One region of the Amycolatopsis sp. WAC 04169 genome, then DNA from elsewhere that is predicted to be linked to it. Evidence: predicted binding sites of a transcription regulator. Region 1 holds the regulator's gene; the other holds the start of a gene.
The links. Region 1 encodes HspR, which represses chaperone genes until heat shock. Its sites were predicted from a motif close to ANNTTGAGTNNNNNNNACTCAANNT; they were not measured.
Positions count from the first base shown of each region.

Region 2: lon (endopeptidase La) is a predicted target of HspR. The motif match lies at 2,305-2,329, and genes of this name have one in related genera.

Region 1 is NZ_QHJI01000001.1:173,215-177,628, reverse strand. It holds gene dnaK (molecular chaperone DnaK) at 1-415, shown strand, start outside; gene grpE (nucleotide exchange factor GrpE) at 412-1,149, shown strand; gene dnaJ (molecular chaperone DnaJ) at 1,183-2,355, shown strand; gene DMC61_RS00870 (heat shock protein transcriptional repressor HspR) at 2,361-2,789, shown strand; gene DMC61_RS00865 (DUF305 domain-containing protein) at 2,839-3,435, opposite strand; gene DMC61_RS00860 (lytic polysaccharide monooxygenase) at 3,432-4,184, opposite strand; gene DMC61_RS00855 (globin domain-containing protein) at 4,344-4,414, opposite strand, start outside.
Region 2 is NZ_QHJI01000008.1:63,880-68,293, forward strand. It holds gene lon (endopeptidase La) at 1-2,288, opposite strand, end outside; gene DMC61_RS22510 (SAM-dependent methyltransferase) at 2,455-3,303, opposite strand; gene DMC61_RS22515 (GNAT family N-acetyltransferase) at 3,323-4,261, opposite strand.

The DNA.
Region 1 (4,414 bases):
CGAGCGCATGGTCAAGGACGCCGAGGCGCACGCCGAGGAGGACAAGCAGCGCCGCGAGGAGGCGGAGACCCGCAACCAGGCGGAGACGCTGGTCTACCAGACCGAGAAGTTCGTCAAGGACAACGAGGACAAGCTGCCCGACGAGCTCAAGGGCAAGGTGAAGTCCGCGATCGACGAGGCCAACGAGGCGCTCAAGGGCACCGACTCGGCGAAGATCCGCGAGTCCATCGAGAAGCTGAACACCGCTTCGCAGGAGCTGGGCACCGCGCTCTACGCCAACGCCACCCCGGGCGCCGAAGGTGCCGCCGGTGAAGGCGCCGCCGGTGCGGCGGGCGCGGGCACCGGTTCGCAGGCCAAGGCAGACGACGTCGTCGACGCCGAGATCGTCGAAGAGGACGAGAAGGACAAGAAGTGACGGGACGCTACGACGAAACCGAGGGCCGGGGCCCGGAGGAACCGGTGGTCGTGCGGGACCGTAGGCGGATCGACCCGCTGACCGGTGAGGTCCGCTCGGCCGCCCCGGCCGCCGAAACCCAGGATGGTCCGAAGCACGCCGCTCCGGCCGAAGACACCGTCGAACCGGAGCCCGCGGCACACGCGGGCCCCGGCCTCGGGGAGTCCATTGTGGACGACTCCGTGTCGGTGGCCACCGGTCTGGAGAAGGAGCTGGCGGAACGCACCGCAGACCTCCAGCGCCTCCAGGCGGAGTACGCCAACTACCGCAAGCGCGTGGACCGCGACCGCGAGCAGGTCGTCGTCGGCGCGAAGGCGTCGGTCGTCGGCGACCTGCTTCCGCTGCTCGACGACCTCGAGCGCGCGGAGCAGCACGGCGATCTGACCGGTGCCTTCAAGGCGGTCGGCGAGAAGCTGGTCGGGAGCCTGCAGCGGTCGGGCCTCGAAGCGTTCGGCGCCGAGGGCGAGCCCTTCGACCCGAGCGTGCACGAGGCCGTGCAGCACAGCACGTCTCCGGACGTCACCGGACCGACGGTCACCATGGTCATGCGCCGCGGTTACCGCTTCGGCGAGCGCGTGCTGCGTCCGGCGATGGTCGGGGTCACCGACCACGAGCCGGGTGGCGCCCCGGTGGACCCGCCGGTGGGCGGCGAACTGCCGCTCGAGGGCGAACTTTTCGATGAGAACAACCGCTGATCGGCGATACGGCGTGAAAGGAGGAGACGTTCGGTGAGTGCACGGGAATGGATCGGTAAGGACTTCTACCGTGAACTGGGCGTCTCCTCCGACGCCACCGCGGACGAGATCAAGAAGGCCTACCGCAAGCTGGCCAAGGAGAACCACCCCGACGCCAACGCGGGCAACGCGGAGGCCGAGAAGAAGTTCAAGGCGGTCTCCGAGGCGTACGGCGTGCTGTCCGACACGTCCAAGCGCAAAGAGTACGACGAGGCTCGCCGCCTCTTCGGCTCCGGCGGTCCCGGTGGCTTCGGCTTCCCGGGCGGGGGTGCCGGCGGCGGGTTCGACGTCGGCGACATCTTCGGCCAGGCGGGTCAGCAGCAGGGCGGTTTCGGCGGTCTCGGCGACATCCTCGGTGGCCTCTTCGGCCGCCGCGGCGCCGCGGCCGGTGCCACGGCGAACCGGCCGCAACGCGGTGCCGACGTGGAGACCGACGTCCGGATCGACTTCGCCGAGGCGGTCAAGGGCGCGACCCTGCCGCTGCGGCTGTCGAGCCCGGCGACCTGTTCCACCTGCGGTGGCAACGGCGCGAAGCCGGGGACCTCTCCGAGGACGTGTGCGACTTGCCAGGGCAGCGGGCTGGTCAGCCGCAGCCAGGGCGCGTTCGCGTTCTCCGAGCCGTGCCGCGACTGCCGCGGCCGCGGCAAGATCATCGACGACCCGTGCCCGGAATGCGCGGGCGAGGGCATCAGCACCCGCACCCGCACCCTCACCGTGCGGATCCCGCCGGGCGTCGCCGACGACCAGCGGATCCGGCTGGCGGGCCAGGGCGAACCGGGCCGTGGCGGCGCGCAGCCTGGCGATCTGTACGTCCGGGTGCACGTCGCTCCGCACGCGTTGTTCGGGCGCAAGGACCTCGACCTGACTATCACCGTGCCGGTGTCCTTCGCGGAACTGGCCCTCGGCGGCACGATCACCGTGCCGACGCTCGAGGGCAAGGTCTCGCTGAAGGTGCCGCAGGGTACGGCGAGCGGTCGCGTGCTTCGTGTGCGCGGCAAGGGAATCGCGAAACGTGACGGCTCGCAGGGCGATCTGCTGGTCACCCTGCAGGCGGCCATCCCGGCCAAATTGGACGACAAGGCCCGTGAGGCGCTGGAGGCCTACGCGGAGGCCATGGCCGACCACGATCCGCGACCGGAGATCACCGAACTTCTCGAAGGCAGGTGAGCACGATGTTCGGCGGGCTGCCGCACGGTGCGGACGAGGACACCCCGGTGTTCGTCATTTCGGTGGCGGCGCAGCTTTCCGGCCTGCACGCGCAGACCCTGCGGTCCTACGACCGCCAGGGTCTCGTGTCGCCGGGCCGAACGTCCGGCGGTGGACGCCGTTACTCGATGCGGGACATCGCGTTGCTGCGCGAAGTGCAGCGACTGTCCCAAGAGGACGGTGTCAATCTCGCCGGCATCAAGCGGATCATCGAGCTGGAGAACCAGGTCGACGCGCTTCGCTCGCGTATCGCCGAACTGACCGAGGAGCTCACCGCGGCGTACCTCGCCGCCGAACAGACGGCCGCGGCCGTGCACGCCTCCTACCGCAAGGATCTCGTTCCCCTGCGGCAGCAGACGGCACTCGTGGTCTGGAAGCCCAAAAAACGCACTTAGTCCTCTAAATGCTCCGGGCGTCAGCCCGGCATTTAGAGGACTAACTGCGTCACTGGCCGGGCACCAGGGACCGGATCTGCTGGACCTCGCCGGTGCGCGAGTCCTGGATCCGCTGGGCCAGCGCCTTCGCTTCGGGGTTCTTCCCGTCCTTCAGCTCGGTCCTCGCCAGCGCCACCCCGTTGTGCTGGTGCGCCACGAAGATGTCCGCGAAGTCCAGGCTGAACTCCGCACCATCCTTTTTGGACAGTGCTTCGAGGAGTCCCTTGTCGGTGAGCCCGTCGCCACCGTGGTGGTGATGCGCGTGCGGATCCGCCGAGCCCGTCTCGGGTTTGCCCCAGGCCTTCAGCCAGTTCCGCATGTCGGTGGTCTCGGTCTGCTGCGTCGCCTCGATGGCGGCGGCGAGATTCGTCAGCTCCTGCTTCTGCCCCTGCTTGGCCTTGACCAGCTTGACGATCTCCACGCCCTGGTTGTTGTGGGCGATCATCATCTGCAGGAACATCACGTCGGCGTCGTTGTACTCCGCGGACGCCCCGGCCGACTGGGGGACGGGGGAGATCGGGGCACCGGCGCTGGTGGGTGAGCCGTCGCCGGCCCCGCAGCCCGCGAGGGCCACGAGACCGGCGACGAGAACGAGGGCCAGCTTCACTGCCGCGTCCAAAGGGCGGGCGTGTTCGGCGGTTCCCAGCCTTGGATCGCGGTATGCGCCATCTGGCACCGGTAGGTCACGCCGCCGTAGGTCACCGTGCTGCCGACCGCGTAGGACGTTCCGGCCGCCCAGGTGCCGCCGGTGGGCGGGTTGCTGGTGCTGGTCGGCGGGTTCGACGTCGTGGGCGGGTTGCTCGTGGTCGGCGGATTGCTGGTGGTGGGCGGGTTGCCGCCGCCGATCTGCAGGTCGATGCAGCTGTAGAAGGCCATCGGCGTGTCCGCGATGTTCCAGATGGCGAGCACCTTCTGGCGGCCGCTGAAGCCGTTCAGGCTCACCGTGTGCGACGTCGGGTCCTTCGGCGCGGAGTTGTTCCCGCTGATGTCGGCGATCTTGGTGCCGCCGATGTAGTACTCGTAGTTCGTGGTCCGGTGGTAGGCGGTGAACTTCCAGTTGAAGGTCACGCTGTTGCCGACCGACGCGGCGGGCCACGGCTTCGACTCGTCGTTGAGCTCGGCGAATCCGGGAAGACCGCCGTTGCAGCTGCGGAGCCCCTTGGGGCCTTCGACGCTCTGCGGTTCGTAGACGATGGCACCGCAGCCGGAAACCTTGCCTTGGGCGCAGTTCGCCTGGCGGCTGGGCGGGGACAGCACATAGCCGTGGGCGCTGGCCACCTGCGGGATGGCGACGATGGCGATCGGGGCGAGGATCGCACCGGCGGCGGCTGCCACGAGCTTGCGTTTGACGGTCATGCCGGCTCCTGGGGATGGAACGACGGTGTTCCCGCGACGGGGAGCAATGTGGTCTAGACCATAAATCCGCCGGTGACCGTGGTCAATGATTCACTGACCTACTGCTGCGTCGAGCCCAGGTGGAACAGCCGATCGGCCTAATACGAACGAAGCATCGGCTCAGTCCAGGGTGAAGGGGTCGTATTTGATCCGCCCCAGGTCCGTGCCCGCGGCGAGCAGTTTCGCGATCG
Region 2 (4,414 bases), on a different contig from region 1:
TCCAGATCGGGCTCGTTGCGCTGCGGGATGATCACCGTCTTCATCCCGGCCCGGTGCGCGGCCAGCAGCTTCTGCTTGACCCCGCCGATCGGCAGCACACGCCCGGTCAGCGACACCTCACCGGTCATCGCGACGTCCGACTTCACGACCCGGCCCGAAAGCAGGGACGCCAGCGCGGTCGTCATCGTGATGCCGGCGCTCGGCCCGTCCTTCGGCACCGCGCCCGCGGGGACGTGCACGTGGATGCCGCGGTCCTTCAGATCGCCGACCGGGAGTTCCAGCTCCGCGCCGTGCGAACGCAGGTACGACAACGCGATCTGCACCGACTCCTTCATCACTTCGCCCAGTTGGCCGGTCAGCTGAAGCCCGGTGGAGCCGGACTCCGGATCCGCCAGTGACGCCTCGATGTAGAGGACGTCACCGCCGGCGCCGGTCACCGCCAGCCCGGTGGCCACGCCCGGGGTCGACGTGCGCTGGGTCGACGCGGGCAGCGAAGACTCCGGCAGGTGCCGGGGCCGGCCGAGGTAGGTCTCCAGCCCGTCTGCGTCGATCGTCAGCGGCAGCGCGACCTCGTCCAGCGCGACCTTGGTCGCCACCTTCCGCAGCACCTTCGCGATGGTCCGGTTCGCGTTGCGCACCCCGGCCTCTCGCGTGTACTCGGCGGCGATGCGGCTGAAGGCGCCGTCGGTCAGCGTGACGTCGTCCTTGCCGAGACCGGCGCGCTCCAGCTCGCGGGGAAGCAGGTGGTCGCGGGCGATGGTGACCTTCTCGTGCTCGGTGTAGCCGTCGAGGGTGACCAGCTCCATCCGGTCCAGCAGCGGGCCGGGGATGGTTTCGAGCGCGTTCGCCGTCGCGAGGAACACGACGTCGGACAGGTCCAGCTCGACCTCGAGGTAGTGGTCGCGGAACGTGTGGTTCTGCTCCGGGTCCAGCACCTCCAGCAGCGCGGCCGTCGGGTCGCCCCGGTAGTCGGCGCCGACCTTGTCGATCTCGTCGAGCAGCACGACCGGGTTCATCGAGCCCGCTTCCTTGATGGCACGGACGATCCGGCCGGGCAGCGCGCCGACGTAGGTGCGGCGGTGACCGCGGATCTCCGCCTCGTCACGGATGCCGCCGAGCGCGACGCGGACGAACTTGCGGCCCATCGCCTTCGCCACGGACTCGCCGAGCGACGTCTTGCCGACCCCGGGAGGACCGGCGAGCGCCAGCACCGCGCCCGAACGACGGCCGCCGACCGGGCCGAGACCCGACTCCGCGCGACGCTTGCGCACGGCCAGGTACTCGATGATGCGTTCCTTCACGTCTTCGAGGCCGGCGTGGTCCGCGTCGAGGATGTCGCGCGCCGCGGCGATGTCGTGGACGTCGGTGGTGCGCTCGTTCCACGGCAGTTCGAGGACCGTGTCCAGCCAGGTGCGGATCCAGCCACCCTCGGGGGACTGGTCGGAGGTGCGCTCCAGTTTGTCCACTTCGGACAGTGCGGCCTTCTTGACCGCGTCCGGCAGCTCGGCGGCCTCGACGCGGGCGCGGTAGTCGTCGTCGTTGGCCGTGCCGTCGAGCTCGCCCAGCTCCTTGCGGATCGCTTCGAGCTGGCGGCGCAGCAGGAACTCCTTCTGCTGCTTCTCCATGCCCTCTTGGACGTCCTTGCGGATGGTGTCGGTGACCTCGAGTTCGGCCAGCTGCTCGCGGCTCCATTCGAGGGCCTTCTCCAGCCGGGCCGAAACGTCGAGCGCGGTGAGCAGTTCGAGTTTCTGCTCGGTGTTCAGGTACGACGAGTTGCCCGCGAGGTCGGCGAGCGCGGACGGGTCCTCGACCTCCTGGACGGCGTCGATCATCTGCCAGCCGCCGCGTTGCTGGAGGATCGCGAGGACGACGCTCTTGTACTCGGACGCGAGCTTCGCGGAGTTGTCGTCGGTGGTCTCGGTCGCGACCTCGGCGTGGACCCAGCGGGCGGCGCCGGGGCCGTCGGCGATGCGGCCGACGACGGCGCGCCGGGTGCCGCGCAACAGCACCGCGGTCTTGCCGCCGGGCACGCGCCCGATGCGCTCGACGGTCGCGATGGTGCCGAGCTCGGCGTATTCGCCGTGGACACGGGGGACGATCAGCACCTCGGCCTTGGTGGCGGCGCTGGACCGGATCCCCGGGAAGGAAGCCTGGGCAGGCGTGTTGGCCTGGGCGGACTCCACCGCGGCGCGCGTCTCCGGGTCGGCGAGGTCGAGCGGGACGATCATGCCCGGCAGCACGACGTCGTCATCGAGCGGGAGGACGGGCAGGAGGCGGTTGTCGGTCATCTGTGCACTCCTCGGTTAGTTGAGTCTGCCTAGCTCAACTCTCCGATCGACCCGTTTGTTTCCTCCGCGCGTTCGCCGTCAGCGATCATCCAGTCCTCCGACCTTCGTCCGGAACGCGTCGCCTTTAGCCCGCTAAACGCGACGCGAACCGGCGAAAGGTCGGATGTCACGGGTGGACGGCGACACCGCACCAGGCGAACGGCCGGGCACCTTCCTCGTCCCGCCGCAGCTCCCGCACCGGCCGCCAGTCGGGCAGGTGGACGACGCCGGGCTCCAGCAACGGCCAGTCCCCGAAGAGCGGCTCGATCTCTTCGCGGTCCCGCATCCACACCGGGTTGCTCGTCTTCCGGTACTGCTCGACCATCCAGTGCAGCCCGTCGGCGTCCACGCCGGTCTGGCCGCCGAAGCTCATGTGCGACAGCCCCAGCCAGCTGCCCGGCGCGAGCGCGTTCCGGTACGTCGCGACCAGCGCGGGCGGATCGTCGTGCGGGCCGGCGAAATGCAGGACGGCCATCATCATCAGGCACACCGGCCGGTCGAAATCGATCAGCCGCAGCGTCTCCGGATGCCGCAGGACGTCCTTCGGCCGCCGCATGTCCGCCTGGACGATCCCCGCCCAGTCGGTCGCCTCGTGGCGTTCGAGGATCAGCTCCGCGTGCGCCACCGCCACCGGCTCGTAGTCGACGTACACGACCTTCGCCGTATCGCCCGGCTCCAGTTCCTCCTGCACGATCTCGTGCACGTTCCCGGCTGTCGGGACACCGGAACCCAGATCGATGAACTGCCGGATCCCCGCGTCCAGCGCGGCGCGCACGACGCGGTTCATGAACTCGCGGTTGTGCCGCGCGCCCGGTTTGACCCAGCGCCACTGCTTTTCCAGCGCGCGGGCGAACTCGCGGTCGACCGCCCAGTTGTGGGTCCCCCCGAGGAACCAGTCGTAGATCCTCGCCGCGGACGGCTTTTCGGTGTCGACCCCGGTCGGTGCCACCGGGGCCGTGTCATCGTCCCTCGTCACGGAACCGAGCCTATCCGGATCATGGGACCGCCGGTCGCCGCTGCCAGTACGTCCAGAGCGGCCGGTAGCCCTGCGCGTACCAGAACGGCGTCGAGCGCGGGTTGGCCAGCGCGTGGTGCAGCAGCACGGCGTCGGCGCCGCATTCGTCGAAGACCTGGTGGGCGTGCGCGGCGAGCGCCGTCCCCACGCCGCTCGACCGCGCCTGTTCCGCCACCGCCAACGAAGACAGGTAGCCGACCTTCTCGGCCGCGACCCGGCCGCGGATCCATGCCGTGTCGCCGGGGAACTGCACCCGCACCATGCCCAGCGGACGGCCGTACAGCTCGGCGATCCACAACGTCGGATTTTCCCGGCCCAACTGTTTCGACAGGTCCGCCGTGATCGTTTCCTCCGCGCCCTCGCGCAAAGTGACAGAACCGAACTGCGCGTCATAACGCTGCAATTCCAGTTCGAGTCCGACGGCGGTTTCGAGATCATCCGCTTCGGCGGGCCGGATGTGCACGCCGGGAGTGGCGGGCGGCCCGGTCACGGCGAGCCGGTCGGCCGGGCGGACCGCGATCACCAGCACCGGCGCGAAGCCGCGGCGCAGCAATTCGGCCGAGCCGGGGGAGTCCCGGCTCGGCCGCACCACGGTCGCCGCCGTCTCGACATCCCCAGGTGGGGCCACGGTCTTCAGATGTTCATCCCATCGGGTGAGTAATGCGTCGAGGGCCGCTTCCGGGCGGGGACCGGTGAGGCGGGCTTCGAGGCGATGTTCGACGAGGGCCCGCCACGGAGAGTCAACAGAATCGGGACCCGCCTCGGTCCGTACCGACAATCCGGCGGCGGCCGAGTCGCCTGCCGTCGCGGAGAGTGACACGGAGCCCTCGGCAGGCTCCAGTGCAGGCATTTCGGGGAGCAGGGCGTCCACGGTGGCGAGCCGCTCGGCGTGCCCGGCGGCGATGGCGTGGCTATTCATAGGGCTATTCAAGCCCCTACTGACGGGTCCGCCGGGAACTTCACGAGATTGGCCGGAGCGTGGCGCCAGGTGACTTCCGGTAGTCGGAAGGAACGCGAATAACGCTCCCATTTCACCCCTTGGTCCACGCAGGTCAGCGCGACGCGCCCATTG